Regions from separate parts of the Vibrio agarivorans genome, predicted to be linked through region 1. Evidence: riboswitches for the same ligand, from Rfam matches in the RefSeq annotation. Region 1 holds a riboswitch; the other holds the start of a gene.
The links. A riboswitch is a leader RNA that binds a small molecule or an ion and turns the genes downstream of it on or off. The one in region 1 is predicted to bind lysine.
Positions count from the first base shown of each region.

Region 2: linked by a shared signal. The riboswitch ahead of QWZ05_RS17745 (Na+/H+ antiporter NhaC family protein) and the one ahead of lysC (lysine-sensitive aspartokinase 3) in region 1 are both predicted to bind lysine.

Region 1 is NZ_JAUFQF010000004.1:1,311,695-1,318,198, reverse strand. It holds gene QWZ05_RS14665 (PglL family O-oligosaccharyltransferase) at 1-1,153, shown strand, start outside; gene QWZ05_RS14660 (pyridoxal-phosphate-dependent aminotransferase family protein) at 1,220-2,338, opposite strand; lysine riboswitch at 2,533-2,709, shown strand; gene lysC (lysine-sensitive aspartokinase 3) at 2,797-4,158, shown strand; gene metH (methionine synthase) at 4,220-6,504, opposite strand, start outside.
Region 2 is NZ_JAUFQF010000004.1:1,986,586-1,993,089, forward strand. It holds gene sohB (protease SohB) at 1-446, shown strand, start outside; gene QWZ05_RS17740 (H-NS family histone-like protein) at 599-1,009, opposite strand; lysine riboswitch at 1,709-1,912, shown strand; gene QWZ05_RS17745 (Na+/H+ antiporter NhaC family protein) at 2,034-3,635, shown strand; gene QWZ05_RS17750 (LysR family transcriptional regulator) at 3,670-4,575, opposite strand; gene QWZ05_RS17755 (multidrug effflux MFS transporter) at 4,663-5,883, shown strand; gene QWZ05_RS17760 (sulfite exporter TauE/SafE family protein) at 6,011-6,504, shown strand, end outside.

The DNA of each region.
Region 1 (6,504 bases):
CCTCACTCCAGTCATGACTACGCCGCTACTCGTCGTACTCTCATCTCGAACAGGCTGGCTCGGCGCACTCATTGGTGTCTCGCTTATCATTCCTTATTTGCTACGCTTCTCAACCAAGCGTCGAGCGTTTACATGGATAGGTTTAGTCATCTTGGGCGTAGCGCTTGGCTTTAGTGCAGCTCAATCACAACAAAAGTCCGATTTTATTGGTCAAAAAGCCGATCTTGAAAGTCCGCGCCGTTATACCTTTCCACAAACGCTGGATATGGTGATTGAAAAGCCGTTTACTGGCTGGGGTTACGGCAACTTTGAGTCTACCTACACCCTCTATACCGCACGACAGCATCAAATTAACGGCAACTACCCACCAGGCTTGCCTGCAATGGATCACCCCCACAACGAAACCTTATATTGGGGAGTGGAAGGGGGAATCATTCCACTTTTAGGTCTTATACTGACTGCCGTTCTTACCTTTACTCGAGTTGCTCAAGCGAAGAAGGGAACCAGACTGGCGCTTCTTGCCCTCTTTGTTCCAATACTGCTCCATTCACAGCTAGAATATCCGTTTTATCACTCAGCAATTCACTGGGTAACACTCATCATTCTGCTCTACTGGCTTGATCAGCGAGTCATACGCAGCAGCACCTTGCACTTCTCTGCAATAACAAAGAGCTTGCTACGGATCAGCAGTTTAATTGTGCCGACACTGACCATCATGTATATGGCTAGCGCACTGCATTCAAACCATGTTCTCACCCAATTTGAGCGTTCATATCCAAAAGAACCAGAAATTCTTGAACGAGTCTCGAACCCACTGGCATGGCAAGATCGCTATAACTGGGATATCTACAGTACCTACCTAGATATCGGTCTTCAGACTGGTGAGAAGGCTTACATTCAATCCTACATTGATTGGTCACTAGAAATTATTCAGCACAAGCCGCGCCCGGCATTCTATAAAAATCTAGTACTGGCGCACCTTGGCATGGGAGATGAGATCAAAGCAGCGCAAACTCGTACAGAGGGTGAATTCTTGTTCCCGAACACGGATTTTTCAACAGTAACCTATGATGGGCCTAGCCAAGCGCAAGATGTCACTTCGCAAGCCAGTGCTACAACATTGAGTATGAGTGAAGAAACCAGCGCTGAATAACAACAAAGGCCGCAGAGATAGTCTCTGCGGCCTTTGTTGTTATCGATATCATTTAAACCGTCGGCCCTACTTGAGCTTTTCTTCCAGTGCTTTCAGGCACAAGGACACATTTTGCTGTGACGCTCCATAACCCATCAAACCGATACGCCACGCTTTACCAGCAAGCGCGCCTAAGCCAGCGCCAATCTCCAAGTTATATTCGTTGAGCAGTTGTTGACGAATTTTCGCCTCATCGATGCCCTCAGGAATATACACGGCATTCAGCTGTGGTAAGCGATAAGCCTCCTCAACAACAAACTTAAAGCCCAGAGCCTCTAGGCCTTGTTTAAGTTTCTGGTGCATCTCTTGGTGACGCTGCCAGGCACTCTCTAAACCTTCGTTTTGCAGAAGTACTAACGATTCGTGAAGCGCATAGAGGCTATTCACTGGTGCTGTATGGTGGTAGCTACGTTTACCTTCACCACTCCAATAGCCGAGTACTAAGCTTTGATCTAAAAACCAACTTTGAATTGGGGTATCACGCGATTGTATCTTCTCAATCGCAGCGGCAGAGAATGTCACTGGAGATAAACCAGGAACGCATGACAAGCACTTCTGGCTACCTGAGTAGACCGCATCCAGTTGCCACTCATCCACCTTCAGCGGCACACCACCCAAAGAAGTCACAGTATCAACAATCGTCAATGCACTATGACGCTTAGCCAACGTACCGAGCGTTTGAGCATCGCTCAATGCCCCCGTTGAGGTTTCTGCATGCACAAACGCGAGGATTTTGGCATCAGGATGATTCAAGAAGGCTTGCTCGACCTTTTCCGGTGAAGCAGGCGATCCCCACTCATCATCCACAACAACAGCTTCGCCCCCAGCGCGTAATACATTTTCGCGCATGCGCTCGCCAAACACACCGTTACGGCACACAATAACCTTATCTCCCGGCTCAATAAGGTTAACAAAGCAGGCTTCCATTCCTGCACTGCCCGGAGCAGAAACCGCAATAGTAAATTCATTCTCCGTTTGGAAAGCGTATTTGAGCAACGCCTTTACTTCATCCATCATTTGAATAAATAGAGGATCAAGATGACCCACGGTGGGGCGACTCATCGCCTGAAGTACCTGTGGGGAGATATCTGAAGGACCGGGGCCCATTAGAATACGTCTTGGGGGGATAAAACTTTGGATAGACATTCATCACTCCATAAATCTATTTGTTGTTATTCATTGTATTGCTACACAGTAAATCAGTTTCACTCGAGCAATATTCGTTATTGGGCTTTTAATTATAGAGGTACTACCACTGTTCAAGAGACAAAATGGTAAAACTGTTGCCAAGGTCAAATATTCATTGACATTTTTATACTAAAGCCGTTCAATGATTGGACAATAACAGAAGAGGAGCGCTGCCCAGGCAGGTGCATAGTGGAATCGCAATTCCAATACTATTCACTCAGGGGGAGTAGCGCCGAGATGGGAGCATATTGCGATGAACTCCTGTCGGTTGAATGGGCTGAATCCCTTCAACTGTCATCAGCCCTGCCTGATGATGAGCTTCTGAGGTAATCGAATTTATCAACTCGCCTCTGAACGCTCCCCTCCTCTTCAAACACACTGGATGTATTAATTTTTGAAGTATCAGGAGAACAACCGTGAGCACATTCAATGTCGCCAAATTTGGCGGAACAAGTGTCGCAAATTTTGAAGCTATGAGCCGTTGTGCCTCAATCATTGAGAGCCACCCATCGACCCGCCTTGTTGTAAGCAGCGCATGTTCAGGTGTCACTAACCTGCTTGTTGAACTGGCTAACGGTGTTCAAGAACAAGAGCAGCGCGCTGCCGTTCTTCAAAAGCTAGCCGATATTCATGAAACAATTCTAGCGAAGCTAGAGAATGCGGCTGAAGCGGCTGAAGCGGCTAATGAAGTTTATGCCATCCTTGATACGGTCACTAGCCTCGCAGAGGCAGCCTCCATTCAATCAAGCACAAAGCTGACGGATCACCTAGTCGCTTGCGGTGAGCTTATGTCAACTCACATTCTCGCCCAACTCATGCGTGAGCGCGGGATCAATGCAATTCGTTTTGATATTCGAGACGTCCTAAAAACTGACAGCAATTTTGGCCGTGCAGAGCCTAATCTCGAGCAAACAGCGCAGCAAGCGAAAGAGCGACTGATCCCACTGTGTCAGGAATATGTCGTGGTGACTCAGGGCTTTATTGGTTCTAATGAGGTCGGTGATACCACAACCCTAGGCCGTGGTGGTAGTGACTATAGTGCTGCACTCATTGCTGAAGCCGTTGAGGCTTCAGGGTTAGAAATCTGGACAGATGTGCCGGGTATCTACACAACCGATCCTAGAATCGCTCCTAAGGCAGCCCCAATTCCAGAAATCAGCTTTAGTGAAGCTTCTGAAATGGCAAACTTTGGTGCAAAGATCCTACACCCTTCTACACTCGTGCCAGCATTACGTCACGATATTCCTGTTTTTGTTGGATCTTCTCGTGAACCAGAGAAAGGTGGTACTTGGATTCGCCACCATGCAGAGACTTCTCCGCTTTATCGTGCTCTTGCTCTTCGCAACAACCAAACTATGGTGACATTACGCAGTGCAAAAATGTTCCACGCGTATGGCTTCCTAGCCAAAGTGTTTGAGATCTTGGCAAAACACAAGATTTCAGTCGATCTTATCACTACCTCTGAGATCAGTGTGTCACTGACTCTTGATCAAACTGATACCTGTGGTGGTGCCCCTCAACTTCCTCAAGCTGCAAGAGAAGAGCTTGAAGAGCTCTGCCATGTTGAGGTTGAGCATAACCTAAGTGTAGTGGCCTTGATTGGTAATAACATGAGCTCTTCAAAGGGATCGGCGAAACAGGTATTCGGTACACTTGAAGACTTTAATCTACGTATGATCTGTTACGGAGCAAGCCAACATAACCTTTGCTTCTTACTGCATGAGTCTGTCGCTAAACAAGCGATCCAGCGTCTACATCAAGAGCTGTTCGAGCAGTAATTCCATACCCCAGATATAAATAAGCCCCTACAAGTGAGGGGCTTATCATTAATGACTTTCACTATCCGTTAATGTTCGGCCCTAGCCATTTCTCAGCCTCTAGTTGATCCCAACCTTTACGGTCAGCATAACTTGCTACCTGATCTTGTTGGATCTGAGCGATCGCAAAATAGCGTGAGTCTGGATGTGAGAAGTACCAGCCCGATACCGATGCACCTGGCCACATGGCATAGCTCGACGTCAGAGACATCTCTATTGCCTCTTCAACATTGAGTAGCTCCCAGAGGCTGCCCTTTTCTGTGTGTTCAGGACACGCAGGGTAACCCGGGGCTGGGCGAATACCTTGATAGTTCTCTCGGATTAACTCTTCGTTGGTCAACTGCTCTTCGGGTGCGTAGCCCCAAATATCCGTTCGAACACGCTCATGGAGGTACTCAGCAAAAGCTTCAGCAAGTCGATCAGCAACTGCCTGAATCATGATGGCATTATAATCATCACCTTGCGCTTTAAACTCATCCGCAAGTTCACGCTCACCAATGCCTCCAGTCACAGCAAATCCGCCAATCCAGTCTTGCTTGCCACTCTCTTTCGGTGCGATATAGTCTGATAGACAGTAGTTATACCCTTTAGGCTTCTCTGTCTGCTGACGTAAGTTATGCAGAACTTTGGCTACCTTAGTGCGTGACTCATCGGTATACACTTCAATATCGTCGTCGACACTCGCTGCTGGGAACAAGCCACACATACCACGAACTTTGAGTAGCTGCTGTGATTCAATCTTATCTAACCACTCATTCGCATCCGCAAACAGTCGCTGTGCTTCTTCACCGACTTCTTCATGTTCAAATATCTTTGGATATTTACCAACCAAAGACCACGTCATAAAGAACGGCGTCCAATCGATATACTGACGAAGTGTTGAAACATCAACATCATCGAAGACATGGATACCCGGCTTTGCAGGGTTAGGCGGAGTGTAGTTCGCCCAATCAAGCGCAACCTTATTCGCTCTCGCTTGCTCAAGTGTCACAGGCTTAGTGCGTGGCTTCTTACGATTGTGCTGATCACGAACACGCTCATAATCGGCACCGAGCTTTTCAACAAAACCAGGCCTCAACTCATCAGATAACAGCGATGTGCAAACACCCACTGCGCGAGACGCATTGTTTACGTATACCACTGAATTTTTGTAGTTCTGTTCAATCTTAACGGCCGTGTGAGCTTTCGATGTTGTTGCTCCGCCAATCAACAGAGGCAAATCAAAATCTAGGCGCTCCATCTCTTTAGCCACATGAACCATCTCATCAAGTGATGGGGTAATCAGCCCTGATAGGCCAATAATGTCGACATTTTCTTCCTTGGCAACCTTTAAGATCTTCTCACAAGGTACCATAACGCCAAGATCAATAATTTCGTAGTTATTGCACTGCAGAACGACACCCACAATATTCTTACCAATGTCGTGAACATCACCTTTAACCGTCGCAAGCAGGATTTTACCGTTGGTAGAACCAGCTTGTTTTTCTGCGTTGATGTAAGGCTCAAGGTGGGCGACGGCTTGCTTCATTACGCGTGCTGACTTAACAACCTGAGGAAGGAACATCTTACCTTCACCAAACAAGTCACCCACGACATTCATGCCATCCATTAGGGGGCCTTCAATCACCTCAAGTGGCTTACTAGCATTGACTCGAGCTTCTTCAGTATCGTCAACGATAAACTCTGTTATACCTTTTACGAGAGCGTGCTCTAAACGCTTTTCTACTGGCCAACTACGCCATTCAAGAGCCGATGCATCATCTTCTTTGCCAACGCCTTTACCTGCGTATTCAGCTGCAATATCAAGAAGGCGTTCAGTACCATCATCACGACGATTGAGGACAACATCTTCTACCGCATCCCTCAGCTTTTCAGGGACGTTGTCGTAGATCTCGAGCTGACCAGCATTCACGATCCCCATATCCATACCATTCTTAAAGCAGTGGTAAAGGAACACAGCATGAATCGCTTCTCGTACATAGTTATTTCCACGGAAAGAGAAAGAGACGTTAGACACACCGCCAGAAATCATTGCATAAGGAAGGTCACGTTTGATGTCTGCTACCGCCTCAATGAAGTCAACAGCATAGTTGTTATGCTCTTCAATACCCGTTGCGACAGCAAAAATATTCGGGTCAAAAATGATGTCTTCCGGTGGAAAGCCAACCTCATCAACTAAAATACGATACGCATTCGTACAAATTTCGAGTTTTCGTGCGCGAGTTTCTGCTTGGCCGACTTCATCAAAGGCCATAACAATGACGGCAGCCCCATAGCGACGAATCAATTTGGCCTGTTCAACAAATT
Region 2 (6,504 bases), 670 kb from region 1:
GCGTGATTGCCCAGCTACCGAACTTTAATAAGCTGCTAAAAAAGTATGATATTGAATACGAGCAACTAACCGCAGGGGAATATAAGCGCACCTTAACTATGTTTGGTGAGAACACTGATAAGGCACGTGATAAGTTTAAACAGGAGTTAGAGGAAACTCATGGCCTGTTTAAAGATTTCATTCGAGAGCGACGCCCTGAACTTGACCTTGAACAAGTTGCAACCGGAGAGCACTGGTTTGGTACGACAGCAAAAGAAAAGGGCTTAGTAGATGAAATTAATACTTCAGACGATTTGATTGTCGCAGCATGTAAAGAAAAAACAGTTCTCTGCGTTCGTTATGTACAGAAAAAGAAAATTACAGACAAGTTGGCTGGGGTAGCGGGAGATGCTGCTGAAAACGTTTTCTTGAAGTTAATTCAACGAGGCCAAAAGCCAGTTATATAGAGGTGGTTGGTTATATAGTGCTAATTTGCTGACGCGGCATGGCCGCCATATTTTTGTCACTGCGGGACAAAGCATGCAACTTCTCTAATATCGAATATTACAAATAATAAAAAAGGCTCCTATCTAGGAGCCTTTTTTGAAGCTTGAGCAATTTAGATTGCGAAGTCTTCTAGTGATTTACCTTCATCAAGCGCAGCTTGAATTACAGAAGGTGTGCGGCCTTGGCCTGTCCACGTTTTTTCTTCGCCACTGGTATCTACATATTTGTATTTAGCAGGGCGTGGTGCACGTTTTGCTTTTGGTTTTGCTTTACCGGCTTCGCCAGATAGAGCAGAAATAAGCGCGTCAACGTCAATACCGTCTTTAGAAATTTGAGCAGCGATGGCAGCAAGTTTCGCTTCTTGTTCAGCTTGAGCAGCCTGTTCAGCTTCAGCAGCTTCACGACGCTCATCAGTTACGATGGTTAGTTTTTCCAAGGCTTCTTCAAGTTGCTCTAGAGTTAGCTCACGAGCAAATGCACGAAGGCTACGGATGTTTAATAGTGTTTTTGTTAGTTCCGACATGACTCTTCCCATTTTTAATTAAGTCAACATAGTTGATGATATACCCAATATCTTAGTATGACAATATTCTATCTTGATATAAACGTAATTAACGTAAATTAATTAGAGGTTAATACAAATATAGAAGTCGGTGTGGACTTTTTAAGATTAGAATAAATACTTTATTTATCAAGATAAATGAAAAATCAAACCAAGACTAAAAGCTGTATTGATTAAACACATGTAACAGATTGTAACCCTTGTCACAGTCGCGAACGTAAACGTAGATTGATATAGCGGTTTAAAAAAACGTTTACTGATATGTCCATCTTTACAGGAAAGATAGCAATCAAGATAGCGCATGGTGGTGTTAAGTTATCTGTTGTGATTCATTCATGTTCGAGCGGTATAGCTTATACGTCAACAAAAGAAAGATAAAATAAGCAAAATTGTTATGGAACTGTTTTTTAGTTTGCTTGGGAGAGGTGTAGTTTGCTTGTATGTATGCCATATGCCGTTCAATATTGTTTTTGAGGCCTATCATTAGACACGCATTCAATAATTAATGATTGAATTGTCAACATAGTGACAAGTTTTGCATCATTTGAACGGAGTAATGTGTTGCAAATCAAATTTTGATGAGTAGAATAGCCCAGACCTAATGCTCTGTAAGAGTTAAAATGTTGTGAACTTGAGGTTGCGACAGTTTTTATTCTTAGGAAGAGCGGTAGAGGCGCGATATCTGATGAGTAGCGTTTGTTGGGGTGATGCCAATGAACAAACGTGAAAGGCTCTGTCGCCGAAGTAAATCTTGTCTATCAAAGCAGATTTGCTGGGGTTGCTATCAAATAGAAGCAACACTGCCATAGTCTATACTCACACTAGCATGTGGGATAGGAATTACTATGGAGCGCTACTGTAGGGTTGGGTGAGGCTTTCGCACACCTTTCTTTATCTGATGAGTACTTATTGTTCAACAAGGTACTTATGTCACTGCAGTAGATCTCTAACCACATAAATACAATTAATTTGGTTTTTGAAGATCATGAATTTAATCGACTTTGCATCGTCACCCATCTCTTTATTACCCCCTTTGGTGGCTTTAACACTTGCGATCGTGACACGTCGCGTTTTGGTTTCACTAGGTGTGGGTGTGGTCCTGGGTGCAATCCTTCTTAACGACTACTCTCTTTCATCGGCTGCAGGCTATGTAGGCTCAGTTGTCTCTGGCGTCTTTATTGAAGATGGCGGTATCAATGAATGGAACATGAGTATTGTTGGTTTCCTTGTTCTACTAGGCATGATGACAGCACTGCTAACGCTGTCAGGCGGTACGCGCGCATTTGCTGAGTGGGCACAATCACGAGTAAAAAGTAAGCGCGGCTCTAAACTATTGGCAGCGTTCTTAGGTGTATTCATCTTTATCGATGACTACTTTAACAGTCTTGCTGTTGGTGCAATTTCGCGTCCAGTAACTGACCGTTACTACGTTTCTCGCTCAAAACTTGCTTATATTCTTGATTCTACCGCAGCACCAATGTGTGTGCTTATGCCAGCATCGAGCTGGGGCGCATACATTATGACTATCGTTGCGGGCATCTTGGTTTCTCACGGTGTAACTGAGTATTCAGCGATCGGCGCATACGTGCGAATGATTCCAATGAATTTCTACGCTGTATTTGCACTGTTGATGGTATTTGCTGTGGTTTGGTTCCAACTAGATGTTGGCCAAATGCGTAAGCACGAAATCGAGGCATCTCAAGGTCACGGCTTTGAAAATGAAAAGTCTGATGACGAAGCATCAGCGCACGAGATTACTGAAGAGCTCGATATTAAAGAGAGTGAAGGCGGTAAAGTGTCTGATCTGGTACTACCGATTGTATCTCTTATTGCAGCGACAGTGGTTGCGATGTTGTACACCGGTGGTGTTGCTCTAGCAGACGAAGGTGAAGCGTTTAATCTTCTAGGTGCTTTCGAGAATACGGATGTGGGTCGCTCATTGATTTACGGTGGTATTGTTGGCCTAGCAGTCTCTCTATTTACTGTGTTTAAGCAGGGTCTACCTGTTGCTGATATTTCACGTACGCTGTGGATTGGTGCTAAATCGATGTTTGGTGCAATCTTAATCCTGGTATTTGCATGGAGTATTGGTAGTGTTATCGGTGATATGAACACAGGTAAATACCTATCTACACTTGCTGAAGGCAATATCGGTACACATTGGTTACCAGTGATTCTATTCCTTCTTGCTGGTCTAATGGCATTCTCTACCGGTACTTCATGGGGTACTTTTGGTATTATGCTTCCTATCGCAGGCGATATGGCAGCAGCAACTGATATCGCTCTGATGCTACCAATGTTGAGTGCGGTTCTAGCGGGCTCTGTATTTGGTGACCACTGTTCTCCAATTTCAGACACGACAATTTTGTCGTCGACAGGTGCTCGCTGTAACCATATCGATCACGTAGCGACTCAGCTTCCTTACGCTCTATCTGTTGCTTTGATTTCTTGTGTGGGTTACATCGCTCTTGGCTTTACTTCTTCTGTTACTATGGCATTTATTGCCTCAGCAGTAGCATTTGTAGTGGTTTGTTTTGTTCTATCAACACTATCAAAGTCAAAAATGGCGAGCTGCGCAAAAGCGTAAGCTAGCTCGCTCTATTTAGATAACGCCAGCCCGATTATTGCGGGCTGGCGTTTTTTTGTACCTGATGTTGCTCTAAACGACTTTTTAGATAGTCGATGAACAGCTTGGTACGTGTATGTTCGCGGTCAAGGTTAGGGTAGTAGGCATAAATTGTTAGCTCTTCTGCCATGATATCGGGCAATACGCGTACTAACTGGCCAGATTCGACTTCCTGTTCAATCATAAACTCGCTGACGATCATAATCCCCATTCCTGATTTTCCTGCATAAAACAGAGCTTCCGGATTGGTTGTCGAAAAATTACCGCTCACCATAACTCGTTGATTGTTTGATACGCGGTACTCGCGCTCCGGACTTTCACCCCAAATTAAGACATTGTGATGTTTAAGTTCATCAATGGTATTAGGGCAACCATGTTGTTCGATATAGCTAGGCGCGGCATAAAAGGCAATTTTTCGTTCTAATAACGGCATCTGTTTCACGCTAAGTGAATTTAATTGTTCTAGCTCACGAGAGATAAACACGTCTAAGTTCATTTCTGGCAATTGACCAGGATCGGTGGTGGTGAGTTGAATGCGAATTTCAGGGTATAAATCGAGAAAGTCTTTGAGGTATTTAACCAGAAACTTAGAGCCAACGGCTACCGTTGCCCCCACCCTAAGCAAGCCTTTCGGAGAGCCCGACACTGAACGTGTATCGTCCAACATCGTTTGCCACTGCGCCATAGACTCTTTGCAACCTTGATAGAAGAGAGCGCCAGCTTCAGTTTGGGACAGCGAGCGTGTGGTTCGTTTCAATAGTTGGGTTCCAACACGGTTTTCGAGCCAATGTATGCGCTTACTCACAGCAGAGTTCGTGGTGTGAAGACGTCGCGCAGCCCCATTAAAACTGCCTTCTTCAACCACTTTTACATAGGTGTTCATACACTCTAACCAGTCCATACGCGTCTTATTGATTCCTAGTGGGAAATAATCTCTTTCCATAGTGACTGATTATCACTGATAGAACAATAATATAGACTCTCTTTTATGAAACGAGATTCCAATTATTTTAATAAAACGCCACTGTTGCTAGCGATGATGATCATCGCTACAGGGCAGGTCGGTGTAAGTATTTACTTACCTTCACTTCCGCTAATGAGTGCGTCGTTGGGCGTGGACGCGTCACAAATTCAGCTGGTGGTCACCCTTTTCTTGGTAGGCTTTGGCGCTTCACAGCTGTTTTATGGCCCCTTATCTGACGCCATTGGCCGCCGGCCCGTGTTCTTATTGGGACAGTCTATTTATCTTATCGGGACAGTCCTGTGTCTTACCTTTACCGAAAGCTATATCGCACTAATCGCAGGACGCTTATTACAAGGTTTAGGAGCCGGCAGTGCATCGGTATTAAGTCGCAGCGTGTTGCGTGATAGCTATGACGGCTCTCAGCTAACCAAAGCTTTGTCCTATATGTCTGTCACGGCTTCAATATTACCCATCATCGCACCGGTGTTTGGTGGCTGGATTGCTCACCATTTAGGCTGGGAAGCCGTATTTAGTTTCGTGCTTGTTTATCTGCTCGCGATTTTTACCGTAGGTTGGTGGATATTGCCTGAAACTCTCCCTTATGCAAAAAGACGATTTAAACCGAGTGAGTTACTGGGTAACTACGGCAAACTACTTGGCAACTGGCAGGTAATACAAAGCGCAAGCTACAACTGGATAACTTACCTCGGTGCCGTCGTGACGCTAAGTCTGTTTCCTTTTCTAATGCAAAAGCAGTTAGGGATGTCGGCCGCTGAATACGGCACAATTATGTTGATCCCGTCATTAGGCCTCCTTATCGGGACAGTCGCACTCAATATCTTTAGTAAACGACTCTCGCAAGAGCACATGCTGGCCGCGGCGATAGCGATAATATTCATGTCTGGCGTGAGCTTATTGGTTTCAGATTTCAATTCAACAAACCTAGTACTTGCATTTACGGCATTTGCGTTCGCGCAGGGGATCTCTTTTCCTATTTCTATCGCGAAACTCTTGGCTCCACACAAAGATCAAGTTGGTGCAGTGTCAGCGTTGTCTGGTTCGATTCAGATGGTGCTCGCAGGGGCTGTTGGTGGGTTATTGATAGAGTACTGGGTATCAAGTCAATCCGCTCTAGGTGGTTTGTACATTTTGAGTGCAATGAGTATGTTGTTTTTTATGCTATCGGTATCGGTTCGCAAGTGGGTGAAACCTCGTACCCCGATATTAACTCGTGACGACCATTAACAGTCTGAAGGCGGCATTTTATGTGCTTGTTAATGTGGTGCAACTACAGAGTAAAAGTCGACTAATTCGATAGTATCTTCTGAATAATGTCGTTAAAATCGCGCGTTTTTTATTTATGGCGATCGTTATGACAATTCTAATGCTTCTTCAAATCGGCCTTTCTATTGGTGGGGCTATATTTATTTTTATGCTGGTGAAAGCGTGGCGCGAAAAGCGTACCAGCGAGAAAAGCACTAATGTAATGGCGATAGGTGCCATTGGTGGATTTGCCAATTTTTGTGACACGTTGGGTGTAGGTAGCTTTGCTATTAAAACAGCGGGTTATAAGCAATTTAATCTGGTGGATGACAAGGATCTACCCGGAACGCTTAATGCTCAAGCGGCGTTGGCTACAGTGGCACAAGCACTAATCTTTCTTACCGCAGTCGAAGTTGACATGACCACAATGGTAAGCTTAATTGTCGCAGCGTGTCTTGGCGCAACGATTGGTGCAAGAATTGTATCGGGTTTAGATCGTCAGATGATTCGTTTGATCATGGGCTGTGCCCTAATGATCGTCGCGCTGTTAATGCTAGCGGGGCGTTTAGAGCTGTTTCCATTGGGCGGAACGGAGCTAGGTCT